Regions from separate parts of the Mesorhizobium sp. M1227 genome, predicted to be linked through region 3. Evidence: predicted binding sites of a transcription regulator. Region 3 holds the regulator's gene; each other region holds the start of a gene.
What was found. Region 3 encodes LexA, which represses DNA repair genes until DNA is damaged. Its sites were predicted from a motif close to TGTTCNNNNTGTGTTCNG; they were not measured.
Positions count from the first base shown of each region.

Region 1: uvrA (excinuclease ABC subunit UvrA) is a predicted target of LexA. The motif match lies at 1,361-1,378, and genes of this name have one in related genera.
Region 2: NKH28_RS06000 (ATP-dependent helicase) is a predicted target of LexA. The motif match lies at 1,908-1,925, and genes of this name have one in related genera.
Region 4: NKH28_RS32565 (PA0069 family radical SAM protein) is a predicted target of LexA. The motif match lies at 1,695-1,712, and genes of this name have one in related genera.

Region 1 covers NZ_JAMYLZ010000012.1:32,353-35,448, reverse strand. Annotated here, with positions in the region: gene uvrA (excinuclease ABC subunit UvrA) at 1-1,211, opposite strand, end outside; gene NKH28_RS16630 (hypothetical protein) at 1,908-2,204, opposite strand; gene NKH28_RS16625 (ATP-dependent Clp protease proteolytic subunit) at 2,303-2,908, opposite strand; gene NKH28_RS16620 (SRPBCC family protein) at 2,935-3,096, opposite strand, start outside.
Region 2 covers NZ_JAMYLZ010000003.1:105,347-108,442, forward strand. Annotated here, with positions in the region: gene NKH28_RS06000 (ATP-dependent helicase) at 1-1,866, opposite strand, end outside; gene NKH28_RS06005 (glucose/quinate/shikimate family membrane-bound PQQ-dependent dehydrogenase) at 2,118-3,096, shown strand, end outside.
Region 3 covers NZ_JAMYLZ010000016.1:15,745-18,840, forward strand. Annotated here, with positions in the region: gene NKH28_RS19195 (ComEC/Rec2 family competence protein) at 1-1,431, shown strand, start outside; gene lexA (transcriptional repressor LexA) at 1,425-2,159, opposite strand; gene kynU (kynureninase) at 2,605-3,096, shown strand, end outside.
Region 4 covers NZ_JAMYLZ010000058.1:16,736-19,831, reverse strand. Annotated here, with positions in the region: gene NKH28_RS32575 (phytanoyl-CoA dioxygenase family protein) at 1-941, opposite strand, end outside; gene NKH28_RS32570 (glycosyltransferase) at 1,132-1,635, opposite strand; gene NKH28_RS32565 (PA0069 family radical SAM protein) at 1,787-2,941, shown strand.

The DNA of each region.
Region 1 (3,096 bases), on a different contig from region 3:
CGGCGCTCGAGATTGGGGATGACGCCCTCGAAGGTTTTCGTCGTTTTGTAGGAGCGCAGACCGTCATCATAATGGAAGGTGATTTCGCGCTCGCCGGTGCCGTGCAGGACGGCTTGCTTTGCCTCCTCGCTCAAATCCTTGAACTTGTCGCCGAGCTTGAAGCCATAGGCAACGCCCAGCGCTTCCAGCGTCTGCGCATAGTAGGGCGAGCTCGACTTCGCCCAAGGGCTGACGGCGCCGGCGCGCAGCGAGACATTCTCGTCGGGCACGACTAGGCTGGCATCAATGGCGCGTTGGCTGCCGAGCCCGTCGCAGGTCGGGCAGGCGCCGAACGGATTGTTGAAGGAGAACAGCCTGGGCTCGATCTCGGGAATGGTGAAGCCGGACACCGGGCAGGCGAACTTTTCCGAGAACAGCATGCGTTCATGCGTCTCGTTCTTCGATTTGTTGACCGAATCCTCGCCGGTCTGGCTGGCGTCGAGCGGCTTGTCGGCAAATTCCGCCACCGCCAGCCCGTCGGCCAGCTTCAGCGCGGTCTCGATGGAATCGGCGAGCCGCGTCGCCAGATCGCCGCGCACGACGATGCGGTCGACGACAACGTCGATGTCGTGCTTGTACTTCTTGTCCAGCGCCGGCACGTCGGCGATCTCGTAGAAGACGCCGTCGACCTTGACGCGCTGAAAACCCTTCTTCTGCAGCTCCAGCAGTTCCTTGCGGTACTCGCCTTTGCGGCCGCGCACCATCGGCGCCAGAATGAACAGCCGGGTGCCTTCCTCGACCGCAAGCACCCGGTCGACCATCTGCGAAACCGTCTGGCTCTCGATCGGCAGGCCGGTGGCCGGTGAATAGGGTACACCGACGCGGGCGAACAAAAGCCGCATATAATCGTAGATCTCGGTGACGGTGCCGACCGTCGAACGTGGGTTCTTCGAGGTGGTCTTCTGCTCGATGGAGATGGCCGGCGACAGGCCGTCGATCTGGTCGACGTCAGGCTTCTGCATCATTTCGAGGAATTGCCGTGCATAGGCCGAAAGGCTCTCGACGTAGCGGCGCTGGCCCTCGGCGTAGATGGTGTCGAAGGCAAGCGACGACTTGCCCGACCCCGACAGGCCGGTCATGACGATCAGGCTGTCACGCGGCAGGTCGAGATCGACATTCTTCAGATTGTGTTCGCGTGCCCCGCGAATGGAGAGATATTTATGGTCGGCCATCGCCGGTCGCCGCCTCAGAATCTGGAATTCGTGGGATGGGCGGGTTTTCCCGACCATCCCCTATGTAGGTAATTTCGCCGCCTTTTCGAGAGACGCCACAACTCTCGACCAAAGCGTTTAACCGCCTTTCGCGCGAACGGGCAAGCGGAAAGAACAAAGGCCGAACACGCTCCTGACAAAAGCTGCCCGCGCAGCCGGCTTCACAAAGCGTCTCGCGATCACATTTTTCGGCAACCCGGCTATTCAAGGTTGACGTCCCCGCGTCATGGGGGCAGAATCCAATTGTCAACGAAGCCGGCCGTCTTTCGATGGCCTCGCGGCCTGGGGCTAGCCTGCGAGACGCCGCGGGTTATGCGATGAGCGCTTCGACGACAGTCGCAACGAACAGAAGGAGAGCAGAGGCATGACTCCACCGGATTGTTCCTTGAGGCTCCACGTGTCGCTGGAGCCGCGGCAGGTATAAGTAGCCAGGTCAGGCGTTTAGCGCTACCTGCCCACGTTGACCTGCCGATCCCCACAACAATCAGAGACTGCTAGTCGGATCGTCGGCTGAACGCCGCGAAGCATCCGAAATAAAAAGCCGGCAGTACACTCCCGGCAATTTGGATTTCAGATCCAAGAAAGCCCCGTCAGTTGCAAAGCAATGGCGGGGCTGTTCGTTTGAAGCGCAATATTTGTGGTTCACACCAGGCGAACTTAGCGGCTGGAGGGCCTGATCCCGCCGGTAGCGACATCAATGGTGATGCTACCGGAAATCCGAACGTCGGTATCGCCAATCTTGAAGGTGCCGTTGCCGCTGCCTAGAGCCATATCGTCAGGCTCAGGCCGCGGCGCTGGCTCGGCGATGCGATAATCGCTGGTCACACCGGGCAGAGCGCGCTTTTGCGAAGACGTCGAATTATCTTGGGCAAGTGCCATACCCACCAGCATGTTCGTGCCGGCAACGGTAGCGATGGCAAGGCATAACAGGCTGGATGAGCGGCTGGCGGTCATCGCCGGACTATAGTGCCGCGATAGCGGCAAGACCAGACCGATGGCGCTGAAATTGCGGGCGCTCAATCGCCTCAGTTCCGTCCGCCGGCCCGGCTCGTTCATGCGGCCTGCTTGCGAGTGTCGAAAACATGGTCGACGAGGCCCCAATCCTTGGCCTCCTGCGCGGTCATGAAAAAGTCGCGGTCGAGCGTGCGTTCCACTTCTTCGTAGGTGCGGCCGCAATGGCGGGCGTAAAGATCGGTCATGCGCCGCTTGGTGCGAAGGATGCCCTCGGCATGGCGCTGGATATCGGAGGCTTGGCCCTGGAAACCGCCGAGAGGCTGATGCAGCACGATGCTGGTGTTGGGTAGCGCGATGCGCCGCCCCGGTGTGCCGGCCATCAAAAGGAACGAGGCCATCGAGGCGGCGAAGCCCATACAAACCGTGGAGACCGGGCAGCTGATATACTGCATCGTATCGTAGATGGCGAAACCGCTGGTCACTACGCCGCCCGGCGAGTTGATGTAGAGCGAGACCTCCTTGTCGGGATTGTCGGATTCCAACGACAGAAGCTGGGCGCAGACCAGCGCCGAGGTGCCGTCATCGATCGGGCCGTTGATGAAGACGATGCGCTCGCGCAGCAGCCGCGAAAATATGTCGAAGGCACGTTCGCCGCGGCTCGACTGCTCGATCACCATCGGCACCAGATTGGCAAGGCCGCTCATCGGTTGTCTCCGTTGACTGTTGTCGTTCAGGCCGCGCGCAGGAAGAGGCGCGGGGTGTTTGCGGCGATCTGCTTGTGCCTGGGAGTGTGCGCGTCAAAGGAAAGCCGGCAACCGGCGCCTGCCATCGCGATCTCCGGCACTGCTGCCCGAGCAAAACCATCATGGACGATGCGCAGATGCGTGCCGCC
Region 2 (3,096 bases), on a different contig from region 3:
TTCATACTCCTCCATGGAGCGGATCAGTTCCTTCAGGTTTTCCAACCGTCCCGGTGCTTCGACCGAGCGGTCGTTCTTCCACATATCGGTGTAGCCGCTCTCCTCAAGAATGGTCTCGGCGAGCTCGGTGTGCGGGGTGGTTTCCAGCGCCTTCTGCCAGCGCTCGAAATTGGCCGCGACCTCACGAAGTGCGGCGCGTGGCTTCGGCTTCAGCTCGTCGCTCTCGGCGAGTTTTGCCGCCGCCTCCAGCATCGGGATGCGCAGCGCCCGTGCGGTGTCGTGGATCTGGCGGATGGTGGCCTCGCCAAGGCCGCGCTTCGGCACGTTGACGATGCGCTCGAAGGCGAGGTCGTCGGCGCCTTGTGCGACGACGCGGAAGAAGGCCAACGCATCGCGGATTTCGAGGCGCTCGTAGAAGCGCGGGCCGCCGATGACGCGGTAGTTGAGGCCGAGCGTGACGAAGCGGTCCTCGAATTCGCGCATCTGGAAGGACGCGCGGACGAGGATCGCCATGTCGTTGAGATTGTGCTTCTGGCGCTGATAAGCCTCGATGGTCTCGCCGACGGCGCGGGCCTCCTCTTCGGAATCCCAGGCGGCGTGGACATGCACCTTCTCGTCGTCCTCGGCGATCTTTTCGGTGAACAGCGTCTTGCCGAAGCGGCCCTCATTGTGGGCGATGAGGTGGGAGGCGGTGCCGAGGATGTGCGCGGTCGAGCGATAGTTGCGCTCCAGCCGGATGATGGTGGCGCCGGGAAAATCCTTGTCGAAGCGCAGGATGTTGTCGACCTCGGCGCCGCGCCAGCCATAGATCGACTGGTCGTCGTCGCCGACGCAGCAGATATTTACGGTGGACAGGCGCGGGCTTCCCTCCCCCTTGAGGGGAGGGTGGCCGGGCGAAGCCCGGTCGGGTGGGGTCCGTGCGGCAGTGCTCGACCTACCGGCGGCAGTGCTCGACGCTCTAGCGGTGCCTTCTGCGGCAACCCCCTCCGCCCGCTTCGCGGGCACCTCCCCCTCAAGGGGGGAGGATTGCGGCCGCTGCGCCAAGAGCCGCAGCCACATGTACTGGGCGGTGTTGGTGTCCTGATATTCGTCGACGAGGATGTAGCGGAAGCGCTTGTGGTATTCCTTCAGCACGTCCGGATTGGCGCGGAAGATGCGGATCGGATGGCACAGGAGATCGCCGAAGTCGCAAGCGTTCAGCGTTTTCAGCCGCTCCTGATAGGCCTTGTAGAGCTCGCGGCCCTTGCCGTTGGCGAAGGCACGGGCATCGCCCTCGGGGATGTCGGCGGGACCGAGGCCCTTGTTCTTCCAGCCGTCGATCATCTGGGCGAACTGCTTGGCCGGCCAGCGCTTGTCGTCCAGCCCTTCGGCCTGGATAAGCTGCTTGATCAGGCGCACCACGTCGTCGGTGTCGAGAATGGTGAAGTCGGATTTGAGCCCGGCCAGCTCGGCATGTCTGCGCAGCAGCTTCACTCCAATCGAGTGGAAGGTGCCGAGCCACGGCATGCCCTCGACATTGCCTTCGCCGATCAACAGGCCGATGCGCTGCTTCATCTCGCGCGCCGCCTTGTTGGTGAAGGTGACGGCGAGGATCTGCGAGGGGAAAGCCTTGCCGGTGGCAAGGATGTGGGCGATGCGGGTGGTCAGGACGCGCGTTTTGCCGGTGCCGGCGCCGGCCAGCACCAGCACCGGGCCTTCGGTGGTTTCCACCGCCAGCCGCTGCTCGGGGTTGAGGCCGTTGAGATAATCGGGCGCGTTGTTCTGGTTGCTGCGGGCAGCCATGGCGCGCGCGGCAATGCCCGACGGGGCCACGGGCCGCGCGTTCGGTTCGTCAAAAAAGGGCATGTCTTCCGAAAAGCCGGACATCTCTCCCCGAATGTAGTGATTCGGCAGCGAAAGGCCAGAAGTGTCTCCGTTTTGTTCTCTGTCCAGTCGTAGACTCACAATCTGAATGGGTCCGCTAACCAAAACGCCGGGCTTGCAATGGGCCGGCGCCGTAAAACGCCGAGCTTGCTTGACAGGGGAGGCGGGCCGGAGAAAGTTGCGTGGGGGCAGGAACGCAATGCGGGGTTGCCCATGGACGCGTCGCGGAGCGCACCAGTCGAAGGAGCACCGTCTTGGCTGTGGTCATCACCTCCCTGATCCTTTTCCTCATCGGCCTGGCGGTTGGCGGCGGCGGCATCTGGCTCGTGACGCTGGGGGGCAGCTGGTATTACGTCATCGTCGGTCTAGCTTTCCTTGTCGCGGCCTGGCTGCTCTACAGGCGCAGATCCACTGCGCTGTGGCTCTACGCGGCGATCGTGCTCGGCACGCTCGCCTGGGCGGTCTGGGAGATCGGCTTCGACTGGTGGGAGCTCGGCCCGCGCGGCGGCATCATCGTGCTTGTCGCGCTATGGCTGTTGACGCCATGGGCGCGGCGCGGGCTTACCGGTCCCGACGGACGCGCGCCGCTGATCCTCGCCGTGCTGGCCTCGCTTGCGGTCGCCGGCTATTCGATGACGACCGATCCAAAGGATATTGCGGGTGAACTCAACACCGACAAGGTGACGCCGACCGCCGATCTCGGCGGCAACGTGCCGGCTGGCGAATGGCACTATTACGGTCGCACGCAATATGGCCAGCGCTATTCGCCGCTCGACCAGATCACCGCCGAAAACGTTGCCAATCTGCAGCCGGCCTGGACCTATCGCACCGGCGACGTGAAAGGGCCCGACGACATCGGCGAGACGACCTATCAGGTGACGCCGCTAAAAATCGCCGACACGCTCTACATCTGCACGCCGCATAATTTCGCCATCGCCATCGATGCCGCGAGCGGCAAGGAGAAATGGCGCTTCGATCCGCAGGTCAAGCTCAACAAGGACCGCCAGCACCAGACCTGCCGCGGCGTGTCCTATTATGCCGATGCCAAGGTCGCCGCCGGCCAGCCCTGCGCCACACGCATCTACCTGCCGACATCCGACGCCCGGCTGATCGCGCTCGATGCGGCGAATGGCCAGGTCTGCCCGACTTTCGCTGAAGGCGGCACGCTGAACCTGCTCGCCAACATGCCATATCCGAAGCCGGGCTATTATTATTCGACCTCGGCGCCGCTGA
Region 3 (3,096 bases):
CATATGGCGTTGGTCGCCGGCACCATCATGGCGCTGCTGCGGGGTGCCTTCGCGCTGTTTCCCGATTTCTCATCGCGACGGCCGGTCAAGAAATATGCCGCGGCCGCCGCGCTTTTTTCGATTGCGGCCTACCTCGTCTTTTCCGGCATTGTCGTGGCGGCCGAACGCAGCTTCATCATGCTGGCGGTGATGCTTATCGCCGTGCTGTTCGACCGGGCCGCGCTCACCATGCGCAACCTGGCGATCTCGGCCATCGCGGTCATCCTGGTGTCGCCGCACGAGGTGGTCGGTCCGAGTTTCCAGATGTCCTTCGCCGCGACGGCGGCCCTTGTCGGCGCCTATGCAGGCTGGTCCGATTACCGCGCCGGCAGGGCTACCACGCCGCCGCCGCGGCAGTCGCCGCTACGCTTTGCCACTCGAAAGGTCCTGCTGGGCATGTGCGGTCTGGCGATGACCTCGATCATTGCAGGGAGCGCCACGGCGCTTTTCGCCATATGGCATTTCCAGCGCGTGGCGCCGCTCAGCCTGTTCGCCAATCTGGCCATCATGCCCATCGTGTCACTGGTCGTCATGCCCTTCGCCGTTCTCAGCGCGCTGGCGATGCCGTTCGGTGCGGATGGCCCTTTTCTCTATGTCATGGGCAAGGGGCTGACGGCGATGATCGCCCTGTCCGGGTGGATCTCGGAGCGCTCGCCGATCGATGCGGTCGGGCTGATTTCGCTGAGATCCGTCCTTCTGGTGACGATCGCCCTCGTCATTGCCAGCATGGCGACGACGTGGTTGCGGCTGGCGGCACTTCCTTTTGCGCTCGCCGGCTTGCTGACGACAACGCAGACACGCATACCCGACGTATTGGTCTCGGAGGACGCACGGCTGGTCGCGCTGCCGATCGGCAGCGGTGAACTCGCGGTCAACCGGGCACGCCCGAATGAGTTCACCATCGACAACTGGAAACGCGCGCTCACATCAGAGGCTATCGTCGCGCCGGAAACACCTGGAAAGAACGACCCGCAATTCGACATTGCCGATCCGGCCGACCTACCGCCGGGCATGCCGTTCATTTGCACGGACGGCCTCTGCCTTGCCAGGCATCCATCCGGCGCGATCATCGCGCAAGCCAAGGACCGCGATACTGCGCGGCCAGCCTGCGCCTTTGCCAGCTTGATCGTCATCGACGACGCCACCGCCCATAACCCCTGCTACTACGACCGGCTGGTCCTCGTCGTCACCAAACGGCAACTGGCGCGCGCGGGAAGTGCCGCCGTCTATTTCGATCCACAAGCGGCAACACGCGCCGAGATCCGCTTCGCCGTCGAAAAATCATACCGGCCCTGGCACGTGCAGCGGAAATTTTCACGCGCGGCACGGGGCCTGCCGCCATACCGCCGGGCCGACAACCCCAAAGCCGGCGCCAAGGGCGGAGCTCAGTAGCGGCGGATCAGTCCGACGAGCTTGCCCTGCACCTTGACCCTGTCTGGTCCGAAGATGCGCGTCTCGTAGGCCGGATTGGCGGCTTCCAGGGCGATCGAGGCGCCCTTGCGGCGGAACCGCTTCAGCGTCGCTTCCTCCTCGTCGACCAGTGCCACCACGATCTCACCGGGGCTCGCCGTATCGGCATTGCGGATGATCACCGTGTCGCCGTCGAAAATGCCGGCCTCGATCATCGAATCGCCTTTGACCTCAAGCGCATAATGCTCGCCGCCCATGATCATATCCGGCGGCACCGAAATCGAATGCGTCTGGTGCTGGATGGCGTCGATCGGCACACCGGCAGCGATGCGGCCCATCACCGGGATCGAAACGGCGGCGACGACATCGTCGTCATTTCCGGCTGCGGGCACGCGCGACGATGTCGGCTTGCCTTGCCGAGGGGCGCCTTGCCCAAGACTGCCCTGGATGACACTCGGCGAGAACTTGCGTGCCGCATTGAGGCCGGGGGCGATCGAGTCAGGCAGGCGCAGCACCTCCAGCGCACGGGCCCGGTTGGGCAAACGGCGAATGAAGCCGCGCTCCTCCAGCGCCGTAATCAGCCGGTGGATTCCGGATTTGGAAGCCAGGTCGAGCGCTTCCTTCATCTCGTCGAAGGAAGGCGGGATACCGCTTTCCTTCAACCTTTCGTGGATGAACATAAGCAGTTCGTGTTGTTTGCGTGTCAGCATAGCGACCCCCAACAGAATCAGAAAAACAAACCCAGAACAAACACTATCTGTTCCAGTTGTGTTCCGCAACTGTTTAAAGTTTAATGAATGCGTTAAGGCTCGGGAAACAAACGACGTCCCCTACCGGCGTACCGCATTTTCATCGCCGCGAGCCTTATCGCCTTGATTCTGCTTCGTTTGCGCCCTTCTGGTCTCCTAGAAGGCGGCACTGGCATCGGCCGTCGGTTGGTAAAAGGCACGGAATTGAACCGTATCGACTGTGCGGTTTGGTCAATGCACCGTGAACGAAACGAACTCAAAACGCCAACCTCGGGTTAAGTCCCGGCTTCCACCGCCTGGTCAGGCTGCTTCTCGCCGGTGGAGCCTTGCTGCGCGCAACCAGGTAATGGAAGAACAGTCGATGCGTGTCCGACGTTGCGTTGGATCTTGGGGGAGCAGACAAATCATGACAGGAATTCCCGATCTCGTGGCCATAAAGGCGATGGATGCCGCGGATCCGCTGCGCGCGATGCGCGACCGCTTTGTGTTGCCGCAAGGAGTGATCTATCTCGACGGCAATTCGCTAGGAGCTGCTTCACGTGCCGCTTTCGATGAACTGCACAAGGCCGCGACCGAAGAATGGTCGTATGATCTCATCCGCGCATGGAACACCGCCGGCTGGTTCAACATGCCGCTTGAACTTGGCGACCAGCTCGGGCGCCTGATCGGTGCCGCGGCCGGCCAGACGGTGGTCTGCGACACGACATCGGTCAACATCTACAAGCTGCTGCACGCCGCCATGGCCATGCGACCGGAGCGGCAGGTCATCGTCGCCGAGGGCGATAGTTTTCCGACGGACCTCTACATGGCTGAGGGTGTGGTTTCGACGCGAAAAGATACGCTGCTGCGCCTCTCGGGGGTCGACGCGCCGACCATCGAAGAGCTGATCGACGAACGC
Region 4 (3,096 bases), on a different contig from region 3:
CGCGACGGCGGCGACACGCCGAAGCCAACCTCCATCATCAGCCGCGGCGTGAGCGTCGGCACGGTGCCCATATGGAAGCCGAACGGATCCTCGACAAAGCCGAGGCCGGCCGGCCCGGTCAGCGTGACCGGGCTCTGCTCGCCGTAGACGCCCAGCACCTCTTCCGCCGAATGGCCGACCAGCAGCGTCAGCTGATGCTTCAGGATGCGGCGGTTATGGGAGCCGCGGACATAGACATGCGGCCCAGTGTCGGCGTCGACCGGCACCAGGTAGAAAAAGAACTTCAGCATGCGCCAGTCGTCGAGGTCGAAATGGTATTTGCCGAGCGAGGCCATGTTCTTGTCGGCGTCCGAGACGCCACCGGTCGGAAAGCTCCACCAGACGCGGGTGGTGATCAGCTTGGCCTGGCTGCCGAGATAGTGCGCTGCGATATCGAGAAGCAGCGGATCGCGCTGCACGGCGACCGCAGCGTTGCAGTCGAGGACCCGTTCGAAATAGTGACCGCTGAGCAGCGGGCGGCCGAAATGCTTTTCGGCATCGGCGTGTTTTTCGGGCAGGAATTCCAGCCGGCGGTCGAAATTGCCGAAGCATGGCGTGCGCTCGGCGAAGCGGACAATCTCCTCATGGATGGCGGCCGGCAGCATCAGGCCCGAATAGAGCCCCTCCGTCCGCAGCGCGCCGACGACGGCATCGCGATCGACGCCGGCGAACATCGTTTCACCGACATTGCGCGCCGGCGGAACCGGCTTTGCACCGCGCCAGTGCAGGCGCCGCGCCGGCATGGTGCGGGCCAGCATGAACATCGGCAGCCATGCCGGATTCTCGCGAAGGTCGGAAAGATAGGTCGGGATGCGGGCGGCGATGCGGCGCAGCATGCCGCCGTTTCGTGCGATCGCCTCGAGGCTTGCGGCGCCGGACTTGTCAGGGCTTGAAAGGGTCATCGGGGTCCTCAAAATATCGAGGGAACAGCATCGACGACAGTCGTCGTCACCGCTCCGGCACACCCCAAACCCATTCGCCCGTATCGCTGGAAATGGTAACCCCCGGCCAGATTTTGTGCAATGCACAATAAGCGACGACCCGCCAGAAAATTTGTCTGGGCGGAGTTCCCATAACCGGGACGGTAAGCCGTCACTTCCGCGGCGCGACCCAGATCTCGGCGTGGAGCCTCCTGGTCGCCAGGCCGCGGGCGATCGCTTCGGCGCTGCGGGCGTTCTTCGACAGCGCCGCGGCCTGACGCTTGCTGATCACCAGGCCTTCGGCGAGAGCGCGATTTCCGGCAAAGACGCGCGACAGGAACGGCGCGCGGCTGCCGCGTGCCCGCGAGAACCGCGCCGCCATGGTTTGCCTGGCGGTATGGGCGACGACCTCGTCGATCCAGCCCTCTCCCAGCCGCGCGCCCGGTTCCAGCAAAAGCAGCCAGTCGCCCTTGGCCTGCCTGATGCCGGCGGCGATGCCGCCGCTGACATAGTGGCAGCCGGCATGTTCGGCGACGCGGTGCGTCTGATCGGTCGAGCCGGTGTCGCAGACGAGAACGTCGCGCACCACGCCTTCGACCGCGCCGCCGATCAGCGAGGCGAGCGTGCGGGCAAGGCCCTCCTCGTCGTTCAGGGTTTCGATCAGGACGCTGAGCATGTTTAGCCGAATAGCGGAAAGCGGTGGGCAGCGCCAGTTTTTGCGGCGCACCGCGAGAAAGTTCTTGCTTTGTTCTCATCGATACGATAGGAATACATTCATGAGCAGAGCGATTCGACAGCGGGCGGACAGTCCCTGGGAAAGGGCCAAGATGGAACAGATCGTGCGTGCCGATATTGCAGCCTTCGGCGCTGGCAGGGCCGAAATGGCGAATGCGATGATCGAGCAGAGCGGCATGCGTGTCCGTCCCGACCGCAACCGCGGCAGGTCGGCGGGCATCAATCCGTCCGGCCGTTTCGAGCCGGTCAGCCGACACGTGTTTGACGATGGCTGGAATTCGCTGGAGGAGCTGCCGCCGTTCAGGACCGAGGTACAGGTCGAGAAGCCGCGCACCATCATCACGCGCAACGAATCGCCCGACATCTCCTTCGACCGGTCGATCAATCCCTATCGCGGCTGCGAACATGGCTGCGTCTATTGTTTCGCGCGGCCGACGCACAGCTTCATGGGCCTGTCGCCGGGGCTGGATTTCGAATCGAAGCTGTTTGCCAAGCCGGATGCGGCGCGGCTGCTCGACAAGGAATTGTCCAGGGATAATTACCAGCCGCGCACCATCGCCATCGGCACCAATACCGATCCTTATCAGCCGATCGAGAAGCAATACCGGATCATGCGCGAGATCCTCGAAGTGCTGGAGGCGCGCGGGCATCCGGTCGGCATCGTCACCAAATCGGCGCTGGTGACCCGCGATATCGACATTCTGTCACGCATGGCCGAACGCGGGCTGGCCAAGGTGGCATTGTCGGTGACGACGCTCGACCGCATGCTGGCGCGCACCATGGAGCCACGCGCGTCGACGCCGACCAAGCGGCTGGAGGCGATCAGGCAGCTTTCGGATGCCGGCATTCCGGCCTCGGTGATGGTCGCGCCGATCATCCCCGGACTGACCGACCCGGAAATGGAGCGCATCCTCGATTCGGCACAGGCAGCGGGGGCACGCGAGGCCGGCTATGTGCTGCTGCGCCTGCCGCTGGAGGTCGCGCCGATCTTCAAGGACTGGCTGCTGCGCCATTATCCCGATCGCTATCGCCACGTCATGTCGCTGATCCGTTCGATGCGCGACGGCAAGGACTACGATTCGGAATGGGGCAAGCGCATGAAGGGCTCCGGCCCCTATGCCTGGCAGATCGGCCGGCGCTTCGAGATAGCTGCCAAACGGCTCGGCCTCAATGCCGAGCGGCGCTCGCTGAGGACCGACCAGTTCGTCCCCGCCGCCAAGGCTACCGAGCAGCTGATGCTGCTGTGACAAAGCGTCTCGCGCCAGCCGCTTGAAGCGGCCGCAGCAGGCGAAAAATCCCGTCCGGCCTGTCCTGTCCCCGGGCTTGCAGACGGTAGCCCCCTCCTGGTCCGGTGCCCCGCCCGACCCGGAGGGGACTTGCGGAGAATCGGAGCCGATGCGAA